Regions from separate parts of the Lysinibacillus sp. BNK-21 genome, predicted to be linked through region 1. Evidence: riboswitches for the same ligand, from Rfam matches in the RefSeq annotation. Region 1 holds a riboswitch; the other holds the start of a gene.

Region 1 (12,231 bases):
TAATGTCAATGCCTAAATACCCGATAATTGTTCCATTATCATCTTTGATGGGTGCACCAACAGATAAATAAGACCCATGTTCAGAATCATGAATTACCTCTGTAACATAGGTTTCACCATTATAGGCCTTTTCAACATGCTTTGCAGGGACAGTACAAACCACGCCAATACCGAAGCCCTCTTTCATTTCTTTTGGCATCCCTGTAATCATGGCTATAGATACTTCAGGATTATCCACCTTTAAGGTGTAAACAAATAGTGCACCTAATTTTATCCTTGCATCGTTTAAATAATTTCTTACTTTCCAATAATAATCATTTTCCTGTGGATTATTTAAAAATTGCTGATAGGCATAAGTATCTATGGATGCAGCAATAGAATGGGCTGCCTCTAAGCTTTGATTGGCAATCGACTCTTCAACGGTCTTTTTTATTTTTACATAGGATGTAAAGATGTTTAAACTTGTAAACAAACATAATAAAATCGTTGATAGAATTAATATTAGTTTTATTTTTCTATTTTTCATAAAAAACGGTACTTCCTCATCTATAAATATTCTAGAATATTATTATATTATAATTAACTCTATTTTTTGTTTGTAAAGCAAACATTGCTTGTATATCCTACATAAATTAAAACACAAAATCAATTTTTATTTTATTCATACCCAAAATTACACACTGTAACAAATAGTTTAATAATCCTTGACAAGAAAGTAAACTAAAAAGATAAGTAATAACTTTTTATGTCTCATTTCCTATTTAAATGGAAAATTGAAAAAACCACTAAAGCAAAGGTATCAAAAAAAGATCAGGTATCAACAATACCTGATCTCAGACTGTAGACAAACTCAATGAATTTTGAGTTTGCCTACAGTCTTTTTTCTTTTACAATAAAATAAAGTAAAGCCGTTGATTTCCACTACGGGCGGACGCTTTCCGCGGGCGGGGTCGAGCTGCTTCCCTCGCTTCGCTCAGTCCAGGATCTCGACTTTCCCGCTTTTCCCGCAGGAGTCGCCACCCTTCGTTCCAATCAACTTCTACATAAAGAATTATTGATAAAAAGTACACTTTCGAGGTGATCAACCATGATGACGAAAAATCAAATCAATGAACGTGAACAATTAGAAATGCTAACGATTGATCAATTAGTTCCCCAAGATCATTTAGTACGAAAACTAGAGGCGGCTATTGATTTTTCATTTATCTATCCTTTAGTAGAAAACCTCTACTCTGCTAAAGGACGCCCTAGTATTGATCCTGTTGTTCTCTTTAAAATGACGTTTATTCAGTACGTTTTTGGTATACGGTCCATGCGTCAAACCATCAAAGAAATTGAAACGAATATGGCGTATCGTTGGTTTTTAGGGTTTGGCTTCCATACAGAAGTCCCGCATTTCTCTACCTTCGGTAAAAATTATGTCCGTCGCTTTCAAGACACTGATATATTTGAGCAGATATTCTATCGTATATTAAAAGAGATTATGCATCAAGGACTCCTCCATGCAGACCATTTATTTATCGATTCTACGCATGTGAAAGCGAGTGCGAATAAACGAAAGTATGATAAAAAAGTTGTGCGAAAAGAAACACGGGCTTATGAAGAGAAACTTCAATTAGAGTTAAATATTGATCGTGAGGAACACGGAAAAAAGCCCTTTCCCCCGGAGAAGTTTGAAAAGGAAGAATGGAAAGAAATAAAGGAAAGCACGACAGATCCTGAAAGTGGCTATTACGTGAAGGATGAACGTACGAAGCAGTTTGCGTATTCTTTTCATGCAGCGACAGATGAAAAGGGCTTTGTCTTGGGTGCCATTGTAACTCCGGGAAATGTGCACGATAGTCATGTATTACAGCCACTTGTGGAAAAAGTCATTGAAAACGTTCAAAAACCATTAGCTGTTGCGGCAGATGCAGCCTATAAAACACCAGCGATTACGAATTTTTTATTAGAGAATCAAATGTTGCCTGTTCTTCCTTATACACGTCCTAAAACGAAAGATGGATTCTTCCGAAAGCATGAGTATATATATGATGAGCACTATAATTGTTATCTTTGCCCACAAGGGCAGATATTGAAGTATGCAACAACGACGAAAGAAGGATATCGGCAATATAAATCGAATCCTTTGATTTGTGCGAAGTGTCCAAGCCTTTCCCAATGTACAGAAAGTAAGCATCATCAAAAACTCATTCAACGCCATATTTGGGAGTCGTATGTGGAGGAAGCTGAACATTTACGCCATTCCTATGACATCAAACAGATTTATGCAAAGCGCAAAGAAACGATTGAGCGTGTATTTGCGGATGCAAAAGAAAAGCATGGTATGCGATGGACAACCTTAAGAGGTCTAAAAAAATTGTCCATGCAGGCGATGCTTACTTTTGCTGCCATGAATTTAAAGAAACTGGCTACTTGGACGTGGCAGGCAGCTTAAGAAGGTAGCTATGCTCGAAGAGTATGTTGAATTTGGTAGTATATTATCAAATGTTAAAGATAAAATAGGAAGAAAAATGACAAAAGCCCATCGAGAGTGAACCTCTCGATGGCTTTTGTCTACAGTCTGAGATCAGGTATCAACAATACCTGATCTCATCACAATATGCTTATTTTTTACTTGAAGTCCGTGTTTGATCTTGCGGCTTAAGAAAGGTAGGTCGTTTACTATAGCCCTTTGGAGATAGTCGCAATAGGGACTTACGTATATTGCCCTTTTCAAAATCGGCACTAAAGTTTACGTATGGCACTCCCAAGACTCTCATATTCGCAGTGTATAAAAGGATGAAAAACACGGATATAAAAAAACCAAATAAACCAAAAAACGCCGAAGCCATAATAATGATTAATCGAAAAATACTCATAGCCGTCACAAAGGATTGATTGACCAATGTAAATGCAGCGATACTGGAAATGGCAATCACAACAATCATTGAGGGGCTTGTAACACCTGCTTTAATCGCTGCATCCCCAATAATTAGTCCCCCTACCACACTAACTGAGCCACTGATTGCACTAGGAAGGCGCAAGTTAGCCTCTCGAAACAATTCAAACATAAATAGCATCATTAAAATTTCTAGAATGGTTGGAAAGGGCAATCCTGACCTCGATTCTACAACCGTAGCAAGTAGAAGAAACGGAAGCTGCTCTTGATGATAAGTCGTCAATGCAAGCCAAAAACCTGGCAGTAGCATACTTATTAATATACCGACAATTCTGAGTAATCGTTCCATCGAGCTAACAATGAGTGGGTACTCATTATCCTCTGCCGATTTAAAGAGCAACATAATATTTGTAGGTGTAATTATGGCATAGGACACACCATCAATCATTAAGAGTATTCTTCCTCTAATTAACGCCTGCATAGCAAAATCAGGTCTTCCTGTATAATCATGTCTTGGAAGAATTGTCGCTGTCTTTTCAATTTTTTCCATTAATAAGTCGCCATTGATAACAATATCCGTATCAATTTTTTGTAATTGAAGTCGAATTTGTTCTAGCATATTTAAATTCACAATGTCTTCCATATATAGTATGGCTACGGTTGTTTTAGAACGCTTACCAATTTCTAATGTCTCTACACTAAAAGAATTAGTCGGTAATCGTTTTCTTAATAAAGCAATATTAGTAAAAACATCTTCAATAAAGTCATCTCTAGGTCCCTTTACTACTAGTTCTAATGTTGTTTCCCCAGGCTCTCGATTGGGTCTTTTTGAAATATCACTAGAATAAAGTAATTGATTTTCTTCAAAATACAGTAAAACATGGCCTTTATAGACCCTAGTTACCGCATCCTCTTTCGATAAAATCTTTTGTAAATAGGGAATGTGTAAATGCTGTTCAATTTCTTTCTCTAGCATGTCCTCAGTGACATTGCTTAACAAAGATTGAACACGTTGAACAACCACAGTTTGAAGTATTTGCTCATTGACCATTGCATCACAAGTTATCAAATGTACTGTATATTGCTGAAAATTATATTGTTGGAAAATCACATCAGCAGAGCGTTGAAATAGTGATTTCAACATTTTCAAATTAATTTGTTCCATTGATGAAATACTTCTCATCTCCTACTGAGCCAGCTCAAGATTAGTACATTTATGAAAACAATCACCTTCAATAAATACACTTAAGCATATTTTTCCCATGGTTGTTCAAAATATTCAAAGAAACAAATGTTGTGAAGACTATTCAAATTGTCCTGATCCAATCATTTTCTTTAGATTTGCCATCTCAATTGCAGACATTGCCGCATCATAGCCTTTATTACCAGATTTTGTTCCTGCACGTTCAATTGCCTGTTCAATATTTTCAGTAGTAACAATTCCAAAAATAACAGGTACATTCGTTGACAATGACACATTGGCAATGCCTTTTGCCGATTCATTACAAACATAGTCATAGTGTGTTGTAGAGCCACGAATAACAGTACCTAAACCAATAATAGCATCATATTTCTTCGTTTCTGCCAGTTGTTTGGCTATAAAAGGAACTTCAAAAGCTCCTGGCACCCATGCAACATCAATAGATGCAGAATTAACCCCATGACGAGTTAAACCATCCATTGCCCCATCCAATAATTTGCTAGTAATAAACTCATTAAAACGACCCACTACTACTGCAATTTTCAAATCCGTTCCAATTAATTGTGCTTCAAATGTTTGACCCATTGTTCCTTCTCCTTTTTACATAGAAATTTTAGTTTTATTAGTGGATAATTGTTTACGATAAGCAACCAATGCTTCTATCGAGATCATTTTTAAGCCATGATGTGCAGCAAACTTTGTTAGTTCTTCAAACCGAAGCATGTGCCCATCATCACCCATAATTTCGCAAATAACACCTGCAGGTACGCTATGACAAAGCTTCGCTAGATCAATAGTGGCCTCCGTGTGCCCTCTCCGTTCCAGCACGCCTTGCTCTTTCGCAATCAACGGAAAAATATGGCCTGGTCGACGAAAATCAGTTGGCTTAGCTTGCTTTTCTATCATTCTTTGTATCGTTAGCGCACGCTCAAAGGCGCTAATCCCTGTCGTTGTTTCTACATGATCGATACTTACCGTAAATGCGGTTTGATGGTTATCTGTATTGTGCTGAACCATTGGATATAAATCTAGCTTTTGTGCAAGCTGCTGCGAAATCGGCGTACAAATTAAACCTCTACCATTGGTTGCCATAAAGTTGATTGTTGCTGGTGTGATGAATTCAGCGAGTGCCAGAAGATCTCCTTCATTTTCTCGATCCTCATCATCAACCACCACAATCATATTGCCCTGCCTTAAATCCTCTATGGCTTCTTCAATTGAATGTAGCACGATGATCAACTCCTATTCTGTGATTTAAAAACCATGTTGTGCTAAATAATCTCTTGTAATAGCTGGCGTTGTTTGCCCCTTTTTTAATTGCCCTATAATGTATTTTCCAACTAAATCGGTTTCGATATTAACGATTGCTCCAACCCTCTTCATACCTAAAACGGTTTCTTTGTAAGTATGAGGAATAAGTGAAATTGTGACACTCTTGGCTTCAACATGAAAAAGGGTTAAGCTTGTGCCATCAATTGTTATGGAACCCTTTGGAATACAAAAGTTGGTTAGTTCCTCTGACATTTCGATATCAATATAAACGGCGTTTGCTACTGGACGTTTTCGCAAAATTTTGCCGACTCCATCAACATGACCAGCAACAAAATGGCCACCAAATCGTCCATTAGCAGGCATGGCACGCTCCAAATTAACAGAATCGCCTATTGCCAGCTGCTGTAGATTTGTTGCTTTGACTGTTTCAGGCATAACATCCATCGTAAGCTGCTGTTGTGTGAAATTTGTCACCGTTAAACAAACTCCATTGACCGCTATACTGTCACCAAGCTTGACATCCTCCGTTATCTTGGCTGATTGAACCGTAATTTTCATACTGTCCCGATCGCTTTGCACGGCTTTTATGATACCAATATCCTCTACAAGTCCTGTAAACATTCCATCACCTACTCTACTTTATTAGCACTTCTATCCTTAACTTTTAAAGTTGATCCACCTGTTTTTGTGCCTTATCCTTCTCCCTTCTCTCGTTAGCAATAAAAAATAAAAACCCCTTTACATCAAAGGGGTTTTGGGAGTATAAGACATCAACAAATAAGCCTATTTGAAAACAATTTTTTCATAGACTGTCATCTCACTCGTTCTTCTCCCATCCAGACTATCACTGTCGGTTTTGGATTTGCACCAAATCAGCTTGCGCTCACGGACTTTGAATTGCTTCATCACCGCCGATTGGGAATTTCACCCTACCCCGAAGAACATCTTCTATTCGATTGTGGCTAAATAAAAAAACTTCCCACAAGATGATTGGGAAGTTTTGTAATAAATGCATAGTCAAATAAACCTTCTAAATTAGAATCAATTTAAAAAGTTCGCATTTTTACCCTTCTCCCATCCAGACTGTAACTGTCGGTTTTGGATTTGCACCAAATCAGCTTGCGCTCACGGACTTTGAATTGCTTCATCACCGCCGATCGGGAATTTCACCCTACCCCGAAGAATATTTTTATTTAGCTAATCTTACGATAACACTATTTTATTATATTATCCATCCTTCTTTTTAAATTTTTTTCGAAGCATAAATTTTAAACAGCTTTGACTCGACTTGAAAAATGTAAAAGATGTTATTAAAATGATGACATTTAACCTGTTTATGGAACTTCTTAATCAAAAAAACGTTCCTTTACAAGTGACTATTCAGTCTAGCAGTTTGGAGGTCATTTACTTGACATTTTTTAAAAATATACCTTTTAAACAAGCTATTTTCTATGCCCTATTAGCACTCTGTTGTGGGGTTTCGATCGTTTTCGTACATCATAACGAACAATTTTATGATCGACCGATAGCGGAAATAACGCAAGTGGATGTAACAGCATCAGAACCGATGACAGATATGTATGAAAATGAGGATTTTTTGTTTACACAGGAGATTATGGCCATTATCAAAAATGGTCAGCATAAGGGGCAATCCATTCATTTGACGAATGACTATTCTTCGTCTGGTGCTTTTGATCAAGAATACCATGTAGGCAATGAAATCTTTGTCACGCTAGATGATCGCACAACACAATCTGTTTTAACAGGAACCATTCTCGATTTAAAACGAGATCAAACCATGGTAATGATTGCATGGATTTTTATTTTTGCCCTACTTATTGTAGGTAAAAGACAAGGCTTATTTTCTATCATTAGTTTGAGTGTCAATGCTGTGATTTTATCATTCGCATTAGATCTTTATGTGAAGCATGGGGGCGTAAGCCTGTTATTAGTCAGCGGCATTTGCGCCCTGCTATTTACGATTATTTCGCTACTACTTATTAGTGGATTGCATACAAAAACATATGTAGCCATCGTGTCCACACTTTTAGGCACTGTTATAGCGCTTATCATAAGCTCTATTGTAATGTGGTTGACAGGTGAAAATGGTCTTCGTTATGAAGAAATGCAATTTTTAACACGTCCTTATCGTACTGTCTTTATGGCAGGTTTATTTATTGGCTCACTTGGGGCAGTAATGGATGTTTCTATTACAATGGCTTCCTCAATTTTTGCTTTATACGAGCAAGATCCTACAATCTCTGTCAAGGCTCTGAAATCTTCGGGACATGAAATCGGTAAAGATATTATGGGTACCATTACAAGTATCTTATTCTTTGCCTACCTTTGCGGCTCCATACCTATGATTATTCTCTATTTAAAAAATTCTTCCACATTAGGGCTTACATTGTCCTTAAATCTTTCTTTAGAATTAGCCCGTGCCTTAGCAGGGGGTATTGGTGTTGTCCTTACGATTCCTATCAGTCAGTATACCGCTATATTTTTCATTAATCGAAAGAGGGTTCAAGGATGAATGTTGTCGTCTTATTAGCAGTTATATTATTCGTGTTAATGGTACTTGTCGGCGGTAGACAGGGGATACGCTCATTTCTTTCTTTATTCCTAAACTTTGGTGTGCTCTTTGTCACCATTTTTTTAATGACAAACCCTAAAAATAGCCCCATCATCTTGACGTTTATTGCCTGTACGGTCATTAGCTGTATTAGTCTTTTCTATATCAATAAAACAAACAGTAAAACCATTACAGCCTTTATCTCGACGATGGTGACGATAGGTGTGTTACTACTCTTTATTACCTTTGTAACGGAAAAGTCGATGATCCAAGGGTTTGGCGAAGAATCAACTGAAGAAATCAGCATCTTTTCTCTCTACATTGGTGTTAATTTTGTGCAGATTGGTGCATCAGTCATCATTATGAGTACGATAGGTGCCATTATGGATGTAGCCATTTCCATCGCTACCTCTATGCATGAGATTTTTTATCGCAATCCTTCGATTAGTAGAAAAAAATTATTTACAGCTGGCTTAAGCATAGGAAGAGATATATTAGGAACCGATACCAATACGTTATTTTTTGCTTTCTTTGGTGGCTATTTAAGCTTATTAATCTGGTTCAAGGACCTCTCCTATTCGATTGGGGAAATTGTTAACTCCAAGGTTTTTAGTGCCGAAATGACAACCATTTTTTGTGCAGGAATCGGCATTGCATTGATTATTCCGATTGCCGCCTGCATCAATGCCTTTTATTTAATTCGAACACGCGAAAAAACAGAAAAACTTTTATAAAAATTACCAGTACCTATCATAAAACACAATAATGTCGAGGTGTCTCAATGGATTTTTGAGACACCTCCTTTTGTTGTACTATTTTCATTGCAATCGCCGTATTTTCTGATAATATTTACCATAAGATGTTTACGTACGCTCAAAATGGTTGTTATTTCAAGAATACTAGATGCCCATTCCATGTAACATTTTTTTAGCATAGAACGTCAATACAACGAGATGAAAAAGGAGAAAGTTTGCAATGAAGCATATTATCTTTGATTTTGATGGGACGCTTGCAGATTCTACTGCTGTGTTTGCCTCAGCATGGAATACTTTAGCCCAAAAATATAAATTTAAAGGCATTGAATTAAAGGAAATTGATACATTAAAAAAATTATCAATTTCAGAACGCAGTAAATTATTCGACTTTCCAATGTATAAGTTGCCTATGATTTTACCGCAATTTTATAAATTGTATCGTCAATCATTAAATGATGTTCATCTTTTTGAAGGAATGAAGGAACTATTAATAGAGATTGATAAAAGAGGCTATAAAATCCTGATTATTTCCTCAAACTCTAAAGAGAATATTTTAGAATTTCTTAAAATGAACGGTATTTATTGTGTAACAGATGTACTTTGCTCCAACCGCATTTTTGGTAAGGACAAAGTAATGAAAAAGTTTTTAAAGGAAGCAAATGTCGACTCGTCTAACGTCGTATACATTGGAGACGAGCAAAGGGATATTGTTGCTTGTAAGAAAGCCGGTATACCAATTATTTGGGTGGAATGGGGTTATGATGCCAAAGAAGTCGTGCAAAATGACGAACCTGAATACAGTGTCTCAACACCACAGGAAATTTTAGAGATCATTTAATCATGAAAAAGGATAATAGCACTTGTCTATTATCCTTTTTATATGCCTATCCTTTGATGTCACTAATTTGCATTAGCTTTTCTGCTGTACTATTAACCCCTTTGTAGGCATCTGTTAATTCATGCATACTCGCAGCAAACTGCTGTGTAAACGCAGCAATTTGATTTGTTGATGCATTGACCTGATCGATGGATTGTTTAATATTTTCTAGTTGCACAGTTATGCTATCAGCACTTTCTGTACTACTCTGGGACATTTTTTGTATTTCAGAAGCGACCACCGCAAAGCCACGCCCATGCTCACCTGAACGTGCTGCTTCTATCGATGCGTTTAGACCAAGAATTCTCGATTTCATAGCTAAATCTTTTACTAAATGGACAATCACATTAATTTGTTCAATATCGCCTGTCATCGATTCCGCGAAATTAGATAGCTCTTCCAAACGATTGGATACATCCTTACTGGCAGTGGCTAATCCTTCATTTGTAGCTGTCATTTCTTCTACAGCACTCGAAAGCTCAGTTGCCAATAGACGCATACTATCCATTTTTTCGTTGGAAATAATGGCACTTACTACGCCAATAATACGTCCTCCTTCAAAAATAGGCTGGGCAGAGGCGATATAGGCCATACCAAAACCTTCTGCGCTACGCTCCTCTTTCACAAATTTCCCTGAACTTAACGCTATTTCTGTTGCTGTACCTCGATATTTATGTACTGGGTCACCAACCCCAACTTTTAAGTCAACCTTTTTTCCTGGTTTGTAGGCAAGCACTTTTTCCGTATCTGCCACGATGACACAAGCATCCTCTGGGTAAGTTGCTTGGTATAAATCAATCGAATCAATAGTTGCTTGTAGTTTAGGATGCATTGTCTTTTTCCCCCTAAAATTTTCTGAACTGTATCAATTTAACTATAGCATGCGATCCGAAAAAAGACACCAACGTCCAGTGGTGTCTCCTTACAACATTATGATTTTTTCAATAATTCTACATATTTTTCTGCCGTTCGAATTTCAATTGTTAGAGAATTCTCTCCATAACTTGCCTTAATTAAAAATGGTACATCATTTGAGTTTTGAAACCTAAAATCTAACGTATCATAAGAAACCGTAGCATCTCTTCCTTTTGGGACATATCCTACATCTAACGAATGATGATGGCGCTCAACATATTTGACGGGAATTTGGTCTACTGCATTAAACAAGGTTGAAGAAGTTTGACAAATTCCACCACCAATTCCCATGACTACCTTCTTATTAATAATTTCAGGTGCGGGTTGATAGCCATTTGCCTCATCTCTTGGACCTACAATTGTATTAAAAGAAAAATAATCGCCACTGCCTACAATCACATTATGAATGGCTCTAGCAGAGAGCTCAATATTTTTATTTCTTCCTAAATCAGCACGATTGAAATAAGTTGTATAAGATGCAACAACCACTTCCTCTAATAAAGGAAGATCCTCAAAATAATAGCCACTTTCTGTTATATAGAGCGGCATTTCTACCTGACCGCCAGTCGCAGAAGCTTCGATAATACGCTCCACTAGCTCACTTTCCTTTAAAATGATTTGCGGCTTCCCTTTGATCACTTGCCCGTTTTCATCCAATCGATCAAGCATCATACGCTGATCATAGCCATTTGATGTGTCCGTTCCTCTCGCCCATTCCCTTGCTAATTGTTCGATATGCTTTTGATAGGCTTGTGGGTCCGTATCGAAGCCAAATTCCTTTGGAGATATTGTTTTAAATACCTTACTCGTAGTTGGATCAACAACCTCTACAATAGGATCAATCATTTGTTCTTGTTCATATGTAACAGGTTGCTGTATTTCCTCACGTTGTTGAATTTCTTGTTCTAGCTTGTTATCAGGGACTGCTGTTTTTTCACAACCTACGAGACCCGTCATACAGATAACGCAACATGTAGCTAACCACTTCTTTTTCAACCATAAACACCACCTCTATCTTCATACTACAGAGACATCTTATTCGTCTATTGCTCATAGTGTGTTGTTTTTTGGTTATTTTTATTTGTCAAGATAGCAAAAACACGCTACATTATCCTTAGCCTGACATATCTAAAGATAGTTTGATGTGTATTCTTGTACTTAATTAACCTTTTAATGATTTAGGGGGATTAATTCTAGAAGAAGTAATATACGCTTCCAATACGGTATACTTTAGAATTTAACGCGAAAAAGAGCATCTACTAGCTATCACAAAAGCCAATAGATACTCTTTCTTTTTTATTTTTGAATAAACATTTGTGTCCAGTAATTACCTTCCTGTACATAGCCTACACCAATATGTGTGTAGCTTTTATTAAGGATATTGGCACGGTGTCCTTCACTGTTCATCCAGGCCGTTACAACTTCCTGTGCAGAGCGTTGGCCCTTCGCGATATTTTCACCAGCAGATTTATACGTAATACCGAAGTTTTTCATCATGGTAAAAGGTGTACCATATGTTGGACTTGTGTGGTCAAAGTAATTTTTATCCTGCATATCTTGCGACTTATATTTAGCAACCCTTGATAGCTCCCAATCTTCTTGCAATGCTGGAAGACCTGCTTTTGCCCGTTCTGCATTGACAAGTTTCACAACCTCTTGTTCAACTGTTGCCTGTTCTTTTACAGGGACGTTAATTTTTTGACCTGGAGAAATTTGATTTGGGTTAGCGAGTTGTGGGTTGGCATCAATTAATTCCTG
Region 2 (12,231 bases), 260 kb from region 1:
GAATTTCTTCTCAAGTGTTAAAGTTGGTATATCCTTAATTATTATCACATTAATTGCTGCTTCAGTCGGAACATTACTACCGCAAGAGTTTTACGTAAAAGCTTCTGATATGGAGAAGGGGGCTTATTACGCAGACGTATATGGTACATTCGGTAAAATTTATTATACGTTGGGGCTTTCGGATTTATATAGCTCATGGTGGTTCCAGATTTTAGTTGGTATGCTAGCAGTTTCAATTATAGTGGCAAGTCTTGACCGAGGCATTCCACTTTATAAATCATTAAAGAATCAACGTGTTAAAAGACATGAAAGCTTTATGAAGCGTCAGCGCATTGTTGCAGAAGGACAAGTGTCAGCGAGTGCGGAGGAAACGCTTGATAAAGTGGCTCAAAAAATGACTGAGATGAAGTATTCTGTTCGTCGAGATGGTAGCGCTCTCTTAGCTGAAAAAGGACGCTTTTCTCGTTACGGTCCGTACATAAACCATGTAGGTCTCATCATTTTTTTAGGTGGGGTCATGCTACGTCTAGTTCCAGGCTTCTATGTTGATGAATCGATATGGGTGCGTGAAGGTGAAACACGAGCTATCACTGGAATGGAAGGCTATTTCATTGAAAACCGTGACTTTATTTTAGAAACACATGATAATACACCTCAAGGTGAGCAAGTTAAACAGGGTGTGAATGTAGTGGCTAAAAACTTCCAGACCGATATTACACTTTACAAGCAACCTGAAGACGCATTGCCTGGGGATACGGAAAATCTAGAAAAAGTAAAAGACTATTCAATTCGTGTAAACCATCCTTTAAAAGAAGATGGCTTTGCTCTTTACCAGATGGATTATCGTCTAAATGAATTAAAACAGATGAACTTTGAATTAATTAATAAGACGACAGAGAAATCTTTAGGTAAGGTAGAGATTGATTTAACAAATCCTAAAAAAGAATATGATTTAGGGAATGGTTCATCCGTTCAAATTCTTGTCTATACACCTGATTTTGATGGATTTGAAAATGGAGAACCTCAGACTAAAACGTCTATTCCAAATAATCCTGCATTTTTATTTAAAATGACTACACCAGAAACTCCTGAAGGAGAAGTAAGCTTTGTTGAAATTATGCAGCCTCCTTTAGAACCACTGGGTGAAAATAAATACAGAATGAAATTTGCTAGTGCAGAGATGCGTGATATGTCAGGTATTACGGTGCGAAAAGATAGTACCATCCCTATTCTGTTTGTTGGTGGGGTCATCTTTATGATCGGTGTTGCCATTGGCTCTTACTGGAATCATCGTCGTTTATGGCTTCAAGTAGAACCAGACGGCCGTGTGTTAATGGCTGCCCATGTCAACAAAAATATGTTCAGCATGAAAAAGGATTTAGATGCTGTTACAACATTTGCTGCATTGCCTCCGTATAAAGATCAGTTAGAGAAAGATGAGGCTGACGAAGAGCCCACTAATGGTGGCATTAAAGAAAAGGAAGGTGACAACACCTTATGAGTTTGATTGACTTAAGTGGAAACTTACTATTTGTAGCGTTTATTGCTTATCTAGTTGCGACATTATTATTTGGTGGTTCAATTAAGCAAGGTAATGCTACGGGTAAAAATACTGGCAAATGGGGCAAGCTTGCCATTGTGGTTACTATTATTGGTTTCCTATCACAGCTTGGCTATTTTATTACGCGTTGGATTTATACAGGACATGCGCCAGTAAGTAATATGTTCGAATTTACAACTGCCTTTGGTATGTTCATTGTCGGCGCGTTTATCCTAATTTATTTTATTTATCGTTTGACTGCACTTGGATTAGTGGCACTGCCTGTTGCGCTTTTGATTATTGCTTATGCAGCAATGTTCCCGAAAGAAGTAAGTCCATTAGTGCCTTCATTACAAAGTCATTGGTTAACAATTCACGTTATTACAGCAGCATTAGGGCAATCTATTTTAGCCATTAGTGCTGTGGCAGGACTTATTTACTTATTAAAAGTAGTAGATTTAACAAAGCCCTCTAAACAACGTTTTTGGTTAGAAGCTGTCATGTACTGTCTTGTAGTAGTTGTTGGATTTGTCGCGGTAACATCTACATTTAGTGCTATGGATTATGAGTCTAGCTATAATTATGTGGATAAAGAAGGAACTACTCGTAAAATTATTTACAATTTACCTCCAGTATTCGGTATGAATGAATATGAAGTGATAGAAGAACATGGCATGTCGCCATTAGTAGAAATGCCAGCGTTAATTAATGCTAAAAAATTAACAACCGTTGTTTGGTCATTATTGGTAGGATCTGTGTTGTATTTATTAATTCGTTTAATTGCTCGCCGTCGAATTAGTGCCATTTTCCAACCACTTGTTAAACGTGTCAATTTACAATTACTTGATGAAATTGGTTATCGTTCAGTGCTGATTGGTTTCCCTGTATTCTCCCTTGGTGCTTTAATCTTTGCGATGATTTGGGCACAAATTGCTTGGAGTCGTTTCTGGGGTTGGGATCCAAAAGAAGTATGGGCTCTTATTACATGGTTATTCTATGCAGCATTCCTGCATTTACGTCTATCAAAAGGCTGGGAAGGTCGAAAATCTGCTTGGTTAGCACTAATTGGTTTTGGGATTATTTTATTCAACCTAATTGCTGTTAACTTAATTCTTGCAGGTTTACACTCCTACGCGTAACCTGTGAAGCAACAAGCCTTTTCGCTGTAGCGAAGAGGCTTTCTTTTCTTTTCAATATGTGTCACACCATGTACAATAGAAGTTAGAGAAAGATGGAAGAGAGGGATCGTGAAAGTGTCAGAAAATATTTCAGTATTAGTAGTAGATGACGAGGATCGTATTCGCCGCTTATTAAAAATGTATCTTGAGCGAGAAGGATACCTTGTTGACGAGGCCGAAAATGGAGAACAAGCGATCGAGAAATCTTTAGAAAAAGAGTATCACTGTATTTTACTTGATATTATGATGCCTGAAAAAGATGGGCTAGAAGTGTGTGCAGAAATTCGAGAGCGCGCAGCAACACCAATTATTTTATTAACTGCCAAAGGCGAAGAAGCGAACCGTGTACAAGGCTTTGAGCTTGGTGCAGATGACTATATCGTAAAACCATTTAGTCCTCGTGAGGTTGTGTTACGTGTGAAGGCTATTTTACGTCGTTCACAGGCTTTCTCACCAACGACTAATGCATCTTCTTCAAAAGATTTAGTGGTGTTCCAACACTTAATGATTGACCATGATGCACATCGTGTGACTGCAGAAGGCATTGAGGTTAATTTAACACCGAAAGAGTATGAATTGCTGTACTTTTTAGCGAAATCGCCAGACAAAGTATTTGACCGTGAACAACTACTAAAAGAGGTATGGCATTATGACTTCTTTGGTGATTTACGCACAGTAGACACACATGTAAAACGTTTACGTGAAAAGCTCAACCGAGTTTCTGAAAACGCTGCTAAAATGATTGTGACGGTTTGGGGCGTTGGATACAAATTTGAGGTTGTCAATGAATAGAATATGGAATAGTGTTGTCGGGAAGCTATGGGTAACCATATTGCTTCTCGTTTCATTTGTATTATTTGTTTTCACGGTATTAATGCTTGAATTTCTTCAAAATTACCATATGCAGCAAGCAGAAATTTCATTGCGACAAACAGCAGCAACGGTAGCAAGTATAGTAGATGACAATGAAACAGCCGAATCTACCTCTGAATTATTAAAAGATATTTTACCTACAGGAACCAATGCATTGATCGCTATCAGTCATGTTGAAGTGTCCTTTGCGATGCAAGAGGGTGTCAACAAAAAAGAAATACAAGATACTATATTAGCCAATAAATCTTTTCATGAAGTGTTTCAATCAGATGAGCCGATTATTAAAGAAATGATGATGCCTTCTTCAACTGATCAAGAAAAGATGGAATCTTATGTCGTACTTGGTTTTCCCCTAAATGTTGAAAATGCAGTACATGGAGCTGTCTTCATCTACCAAAGCCCAGATGCGCTACATAAAACGTCTAAGGAAACTACGAAAATTGTCTTTTTAGCAGCCTTCATAGCATTTGTGTTGACGACATTCTTCGCATTCTTCCTTTCTTCACGTATAACTTCGCCATTAAGAAAAATGCGTGAATTAGCTTTTGAAATTGCAAAAGGGAATTTTGAAGCGAAAATGCCTACTACCCAAAATGACGAAATTGGTCAGCTTGCCGTTGCCTTCAACCAAATGGGCCGTCAATTAAAGCATAATTTAGAGGTTATCAATCAAGAAAACGAACAGCTTTCTAATATTTTGACATCTATGACAGATGCAGTGATTACGTTTAATAGAGATCGTACAATATTATTAAGTAATCCACCAGCCGAACGTCTGATGCAAAAATGGTTTGTCAACAAAGGCTCCCAAAGTGCTAAACCAATTCCACCTGAGCTGTATCATATGCTTGATCATGCACTGATGTTTGAGGATAAACTAGAAGAGGAAATTGAAATGGATGGCAGCTATTATACATTTACCATTAGTCCTCTTTATAGTGGGGAAATGATACGTGGTGCTGTCGCTGTTATTCGTGATATGACTGAACAGCATCGCTTAGAAAAACTAAGATCGGATTTTATTGCGAATGTCTCTCATGAGCTTCGGACACCGATTGCCATGCTTCAAGGTTACTCAGAAGCATTAATGGATGACGATTTTATTCAGGATCAGGAAGAGCGAAATGAGATTACCAAAATTATTTATGATGAATCGAAGCGAATGGGTCGCCTTGTGACAGATTTATTAGATTTGGCACGTATGGAATCAGGGCATATGACGCTTTATAAAGATGAATTACCAATTAATTCTACTTTTGAACGTATTACACAAAAATTTGCACAGGTAGCAAAAGAAAAGCACGTTCGTCTGCTGTTTGAGAGTGAATTTAATGACGAGGCCATGATTAATATAGATGAGGATCGCATTGAACAAGTGCTTACAAATTTAGTTGACAATGCCCTGAGACATACAGATGAAGGGTCTGTGACTGTAAAAGTAGAGCAGGAGCCGACATTTGCTAAAATATCTGTTCAAGATACAGGACATGGCATTCCTCAAGAGGACTTACCCTATGTCTTTGAACGTTTTTATAAAGCAGATAAGGCACGTACTCGTTCCAAGGGTGGAACTGGTCTCGGCTTAGCCATTGCTAGAAATATTGTGAAGGCACACTCAGGTAATATTATGGTAGACAGTGTGTTGAAAGAGGGTACGACCTTCACGTTTTATTTACCGTTCGATTAATAACAAGTATTGCTATTAATTGGCTGTAACTTCTATGAATGTAAGACGACAAATATTATAGAACGGGGGTGGAGTGCTTTGAATGACTCCGTGTTCCATCGACTATACGATGCATATCACCAAGACGTGTTTCAGTTTTTAATATATTTAGTAAAAAACCGTACACTTGCCGAAGATTTAGCACATGAAGTTTATGTACGAGTGTTGCGCTCATACGATCAATTTGCAGGCAATAGTAGTGAGAAAACTTGGCTATTTGCTATTGCTAAAAATGTAGCAATTGATCATTTTAGAAAGCAAGCTGTACGTCAAAAGCATTCACATGATTTCTTTGACTGGGAAACGGAACAGCTCCATTCAACCACGCCATCACCGGAAGATATGCTACAGGCCAGTGATGAATTTATGCAGGTAGAATCAGCACTTGAAAACTGTACAGGAGACCAAAAAATGGTCATTATTATGCGCTATTTTCAAGATTTATCGATTGCAGAAACAGCGCAAATACTAGATTGGACAGAAGCTAAGGTAAAAACGACCCAGCATCGAGCCATTAAATTTTTAAGGCAACAGCTACAGCCGATTAGAGAACAGGAGGCGAAACGGCAATGACGCATAAGCCATTTGATGATGAACAGCTTGAACATGTCTTGAACAATGCCCCTAAGCTTTCTGACCGCCGTTCAAAAGAAGAAATATTAAATCGGTTAATGGCAGATGCTCGCTTGCAGGATAATAGTCACCTACAAGAAGCGATACAACAACCTATAGAGAATGAAGAAGCACAACAAGAAAGTAAATCTTTAATACAAGATGAACGACCATCACGATTTAAGTTCCGAAAAATGCCGATTTTTACGAGTGTAGCAGCAGTTTTCGCGATAACGGTACTCGTTGGCTTCATGTTCATGAATAATGACGCTAGCCAAAAAGATCTAGCTAGTACGCCAGAAACGGCTAATTACTCTACGTTACAGGAAGATCGTTCTGCTAAAGAGGCAGCTACCCAGGATGAGGCACTTCAATCCAGTATTGTATCGGAGCATGAGCGTATGTTATCTTTACGGTCGTCTGTCTATGAGGAAGATGTGAAAGATGCTGTCGTTTTCCGTATTGGTTTGGCAGGACGCGATGCAGAAAGTGTTCCAATGACATATGTGATACCAAATGAGCGTGTAGCAACTGATTTTGGAACTGAAAAGCCTTCTACCCTACAGATGTATGAAAAATATGCTCCTCAAATAGATGAAGAAGCCAAAGGGTTTACGGATTATCATCCTTTTAAAGGTGAACTGAAGGAGAAGGAAGACAAGCTTGTCCACGTATTACCAAAGGACAATGACTATGATGTTGCATCAGCTACCGTTAATGAGTACAAAGGGACTTTAGAGGATACCTTCTCGGATTCTGAATATACGGAAGTTGAGATTCAAAATGAAGATGGCACACCTTATGAGTTTTCTCAGGAGGGTGAGCCAAGTCAAGCTATGTCATTAACAAACGCCAAGCATTTTAATTATTATTTATACCAAGATGGTAGTGGGGCAGAATATCTGTCACCAGATTTCCGTCAAACATTTGCTAATGTTACAGAGGCACTTACACTAATGAAAAACAAAAATGATGATGTTTATGTAACAGTGGTTCCTGAAAATGTAACATATACCGTGAAAGAGGAAGCAGAAGGTGTAGTCGTAACATTCGATATTCCCTTAGATTTAGCATCGATGGAGCCAATTCGCGCTACCCAATTGATTGAAGCTATGATGTTAACTGCTGCTAGCTTTGACCAACAATTACGCTTGGATAATGTGGTCCAAGAAAGCTGGGAAGGATTCGATTTAAAAACGTATTTGCCAAAGCCTGTGGGGCCAAATAAACAATATATGCCTTAGTCAAAATCAAAAATGGAGCATTCCTGTAACATGGAATGCTCCATTTTTACAATACTTACAAATCTAATCGGAATTTTTTAAGCAGAACTATTTACTTTTTCTTAATAATTAATTATAGTAAGGTTGTAGTATAAAATAATATGATTCATCTTCGGGGCAGGGTGAAAATCCCGACCGGCGGTAATAGAGTGGTGAACCGTTAATGTTTCCATTAACTCGAATGGTTTATGCTTCGCTCTTCAGCCCGCGACCTGTGCAAATTTATTTGCATGGCTGACTTGGTGTGATTCCGAGGCCGACAGTTAAAGTCTGGATGGGAGAAGATGGAGGTACGATCGTCATTCATTGTTATGAAATAAACTATGACCGAGCGCTTTTTTTGTATGGCTTTTTAAACAGTGCTCAAAAATAGTTTAAATTGACGCCTATTCGTCATGCCTTTCTCCCTTGTGCTCTTTATGCATAAGGGTTTTTTTCGTGCTAACAATTGAAAGATCGTCACCTTTCTTCTTGCGAGATTGAATCAGCAAAGAGGAGAGAGTTTTCTATGAAGAAAAATGTTAAACTTCAATCGTTTATTACGATTGGCATGCTGAGCAGTATTTCGTTTTTATTAATGCTTTTTAATTTCCCAATTCCACCATTCCCAGCATTCTTGGAAGTCGACTTTAGTGATATGCCTGCATTAATAGCAGCCATCACAATGGGGCCTGTAGCTGGTATTTTAGTAGAATTATTTAAAAATGTATTGGATTGGATTTTCTCTGGAACGCCAACAGGTGTGCCAGTAGGTCATATTGCCAACTTTGCAACAGGTATTTTATTTATTTTGCCTGTAAGCCTTATTTTTAATCGCTTTAAAACAATTGCTGGTCTTGTTGGAGGTTTAGCGACTGGAACAGTCGTAATGGCAGTAGGGATGAGTATTTTAAACTACGCAGTATTTTTACCGATGTACACATACTTCTTAGGAATGGAACCTGTTGTAGGTGACTCACTTTATAAAATGATTATCGCTGGGATTTTACCATTTAACATTGTGAAAGGTATTTTATTAACGGCTATTATGGCGTTTTTATTTACAACTATGCGCAAGTGGATCGACCGCCAGCGTTCTATCTATATAACAAAATAATTTTTACTAACCTCGGGTGAACATACCTGAGGTTTTTTGTTGGAAGGAATGATGGATAGGGAAAGGTGTGAAGAATAGAAAGGCAAAACTAACGGATAAATATAGAAAAAAGTAATGGGGTAAAAAAGCTAACTAGTACTTTATAATTATAACCTAGTCGAAAGCTATATTTTCATGTAAAATAGAGAAGAGTTTAGAATGTTTGAGGAGTTTGAAGAGATGAGTGGAAAAAAAGGACAATGGTCTAGTAAATTAGGTTTTATTTTAGCATCAGCTGGTGCGGCGATCGGACTAGGGGCAATTTGGAAACTTCCCTATGTAACAGGACAAAGTGGTGGAGGAGCATTTTTCCTTATCTTTGTGTTATTTACCTTGTTAATAGGACTACCGATGTTATTGTCCGAGTATGTTTTAGGACGTGGTACACAATCCGAGGCTGTAACAGCGTATAAAAAAATTGCTCCAACTAAGCCAGGCTGGGCTTGGATTGGTCGAATGGGCGTGCTAGGCTGTTTTTTATTATTAACTTTTTATAGCGTAGTTGGAGGTTGGATCTTTATTTATAGCGGGCTAGGTGTAGCTGGCGCGGTAATTGATCCAGCAGTAGATCCAACTGAATTATTTGGAAAAATTATAGGCACGCCTTGGATTACGCTAGTTGGTCTAGTGTTGTTTACATTAGCCAACGTACTTGTGATTTCATTAGGTGTACAAAATGGGATTGAAAAGGCCAATAAATGGATGATGCCGTTACTTTTCATAATGTTCATTGTCCTTGTTGTGCGTGCAGTTACATTAGATGGGGCAATGGAAGGGGTAAAATTCTTCTTATGGCCTGATTTCTCGAATATTACGGGTAAGGCATTATTAGAAGCCCTAGGGCAATCGTTCTTTGGGTTAGCAGTAGGCTTTTCTTGTTTAGTTACATATAGCTCTTATCTAAAAAAAGATGTCAGTCTTCCGAATTCAGCGGGTTCTGTAGTGCTGTTAACTGTGCTTGTTTCATTTTTAGCAGGTTTAGCGATTTTCCCTGTTGTGTTCGCCTTTGATTTAGAGCCAGCAGCGGGTCCAGGTTTGCTATTTATGGTGCTACCAACAGCATTTAGTCAAATGCCATTTGGTGAAGTGTTTTTAGCCATGTTTTTATTGCTATTTTTATTTGCTACATTAACGTCATCATTTAGTTTATATGAGATTATCGTCGCGGCATTTATGGAGCATAGTCAGAAATCCCGTCCAATGTGGACACTTTTACTTGGTATAGTCGTATTTATTGCAGCTATTCCAGCAGCACTTTCTTCGAGTGTTTTATCGGATATAATGATTTTTGAGAAAAGTATCTTTGATGCAACCGATTTTTTAGTGTCGAATATCATGCTTCCGCTAGGGAATTTATTCATTGCTATTTTTATTGCCTATGTAGTGGATAAAGATTTTGTGAAGAGAGAATTGCTAACGGGTAGTCAAATGGGACAAGGCTATTATTCGACATATCGTATGTTAATGCTAGTTGTTGTACCGATTATCATTCTAGTTGTGTTTGTTAATATGCTACTGCAGTATTAAAGAAAAGGTATATTCTGCCATAGGAAAAATACCTTCTCTTAGTGTTAAAAACATAACAGCCAATAGAAAGGTAGAAATGGATTTCTATTGAAGGCTACTTGCTTTCCTGTGGGCGAGTGCTAGCAGCTTCCTCCGTGTAGGGGCTCACCTGTCTCGTTAACCCACGGGAGTCAAGAAGCCTTCCACACCAACCCAAAAAATCTCAATCTTTTTAGTAAAGGTTTTCAAATAAAGTAAAGGAGTTCATTACTCTTTATGAAGAGGTGTTGTCACTCAGCACTTCACCGCATTGAAAATAAGAGCCTATCCCCTCTAAGAATCCAGATAATGGGTGATTTGATCACTATGCTACTATGAGGTAAAGACACTTTGGAGAATGGTTGATAGCGTCACTCCTATGGGATTTAGCGGCTCATCGGACGCCCCCCTGGAAAGGACGCTGGCGGAACGGAAATCAACCTCTCGCCTTGCAAAGTTGCTATTTCTACCGTTGACTTCTTCTTTTTTTAACAACATAAAAAGGTGTATTCCGTCTAATAGGAATACACCTTTTATTATGATTATAGAGATTAATAATCGTTAAGTGATAGCTCACCTAGCCAATCTTCTTTAATAATCTTCCTTGCTTGTTCTTCACTTTCGGCAATAGGGAATACTTTATCAACCTGTGAAATAGCGAATAAGTTGCGAATGAAATCATCGACGACAATAATGGCGATTTTCTTATCTTTTACAGACACCTTCTTAGCAAAATTAACGATCATACCGAATCCAGTACTATCAATATTTGTTACCCTTTGCATATCGATAATGTATCCGTGTTTTGTGTCTAAGCTAAGTGTTTGCAGCTCTGACTTTATTTCTTCAATCATCCCGTATTCTAAATCGCCTGTAAACGCAATCACAATATAATCAGCCTTTGTGTCAATATTCATTGCAATTTTCTTCTGATTCATCCTATAGCGCCTCCATTTTTCTTTTCTTGTTTGGGGATTTATTCAAACTTAAATTTATTCACTTCATTTTGTAATTTATCAGCAATTGATGATAACTCATCTGAGCTTTGTGTAATTTCGGCAACAGTCGCATATTGCTCTTCTGAGGTTGCGGCAATCTCTTCTGTAGCTGCTGCAGCGTCCTCGATGATGCGAGAAATATCTTGAATGGCTTGTTGCACATCTAGGGAGTTGTCGTTAACATGTGTAAATGCCACTTTCATTTGTTCGACACCTTCTTCAGTTTCGACAACTTTCTCCACGATTTCTTTTAAGGCACTTCCGCCTTTATTGATGATCGTTACTTGCTCCTCGACAGCTAGTAAATTACTTTCCATTGTTCGTACGGTCACAGATGTTTCCGCTTGGATATCATTAATAAGATTAGTAATTTGTCCAGCTGCTAAACTTGACTGTTCAGCTAATTGACGAACCTCTGATGCAACGACAGCAAAACCTTTCCCTTGATCACCTGCTCGTGCTGCCTCGATGGCCGCATTTAGTGCTAACAGATTCGTTTGTTCTGCGATGCCAGTGATAACGGTAATAATACCACCAATTTCTTCAGAGCGCTTGCCTAATTTTTGGATAGAATCTGTTGCATAAGACACTGTTTTCGTAACATCACTTAGATGCATAATCGCTTCATTGATGGCTTCTTCTCCTTTACGTGCGATATGAGTGGATTCGATAGCGCTATTTAAAGTGATTTCAGCTTTTTGTAAGCTCTTTGATACTTCCTCAAGCGTTTTTTGCATCATTGAAACTATTCGTTCAGCCTGATCAGATTGAGTGGTAGTACCAACGGCGATTTCATTCATTGTTAGTGCGATCTGATTAGATGCTTCACTTGTTTGATGTGATGATTCTGCCAAAGTGTGTGATGACTTTGCAATTTGATGTGCACTACCAGCCACAATTTTTATCGTCTCTGTTAAATGATTTTTCATACTACTAAATGCGCGTGCTAATTCAGCGATTTCATCTTTGCCTTTAGGGTTTAACAGTTTAACATTTAAATTTAGTTCTGCTAGTTCCTTGGCATTGGTACTTAGAATGTTAATAGGATTAACAATTTGCTTTTGTAAGAACCAACTAATTCCTCCAATCATTACAATGGCGATCACTAAGGAAATCGCTACATTCTCCAGTGCTGATTTTGTGGCAATGCTTATATAAGGAGCGGTAGGGACAGCGGTTGCCCATACACCGATAACCTCGCCTTGACTATTTACAATCGGATCATAGGCTGCTTGATGCAAACTTCCTAAGACATTGGCAGAACCGATAAAGCGCTTTTTTTCTTTTAGTACAACAGTAGCAACCTCGTCAGAAACCTTTGTATTTAAAGCGCGTTCACCA

Evidence for each region. Region 1 has a riboswitch for FMN ahead of ribE (riboflavin synthase). Riboswitches for the same ligand answer to the same signal wherever they lie in the genome.
Region 2: linked by a shared signal. The riboswitch ahead of ACMGGO_RS16470 (ECF transporter S component) and the one ahead of ribE (riboflavin synthase) in region 1 are both predicted to bind FMN.

What each region holds. Positions count from the first base shown of each region.
Region 1 is NZ_JBLQTS010000001.1:2,947,589-2,959,819, forward strand. Features, by position in the region: gene ACMGGO_RS15160 (ATP-binding protein) at 1-526, opposite strand, end outside; gene ACMGGO_RS15165 (IS1182 family transposase) at 1,088-2,437, shown strand; gene ACMGGO_RS15170 (spore germination protein) at 2,607-4,046, opposite strand; gene ribE (6,7-dimethyl-8-ribityllumazine synthase) at 4,185-4,667, opposite strand; gene ribB (3,4-dihydroxy-2-butanone-4-phosphate synthase) at 4,683-5,312, opposite strand; gene ribE (riboflavin synthase) at 5,337-5,975, opposite strand; FMN riboswitch at 6,175-6,300, opposite strand; FMN riboswitch at 6,417-6,542, opposite strand; gene ACMGGO_RS15190 (YibE/F family protein) at 6,763-7,887, shown strand; gene ACMGGO_RS15195 (YibE/F family protein) at 7,884-8,660, shown strand; gene ACMGGO_RS15200 (HAD-IA family hydrolase) at 8,902-9,519, shown strand; gene ACMGGO_RS15205 (methyl-accepting chemotaxis protein) at 9,566-10,390, opposite strand; gene ACMGGO_RS15210 (VanW family protein) at 10,489-11,469, opposite strand; gene ACMGGO_RS15215 (CAP domain-containing protein) at 11,770-12,231, opposite strand, start outside.
Region 2 is NZ_JBLQTS010000001.1:3,204,164-3,216,394, reverse strand. Features, by position in the region: gene resB (cytochrome c biogenesis protein ResB) at 1-1,501, shown strand, start outside; gene ccsB (c-type cytochrome biogenesis protein CcsB) at 1,498-2,679, shown strand; gene ACMGGO_RS16490 (response regulator transcription factor) at 2,794-3,510, shown strand; gene ACMGGO_RS16485 (ATP-binding protein) at 3,503-5,278, shown strand; gene sigX (RNA polymerase sigma factor SigX) at 5,357-5,890, shown strand; gene ACMGGO_RS16475 (RNA polymerase subunit sigma) at 5,887-7,173, shown strand; FMN riboswitch at 7,317-7,502, shown strand; gene ACMGGO_RS16470 (ECF transporter S component) at 7,721-8,308, shown strand; gene ACMGGO_RS16465 (sodium-dependent transporter) at 8,528-9,874, shown strand; gene ACMGGO_RS16460 (STAS domain-containing protein) at 10,444-10,830, opposite strand; gene ACMGGO_RS16455 (methyl-accepting chemotaxis protein) at 10,869-12,231, opposite strand, start outside.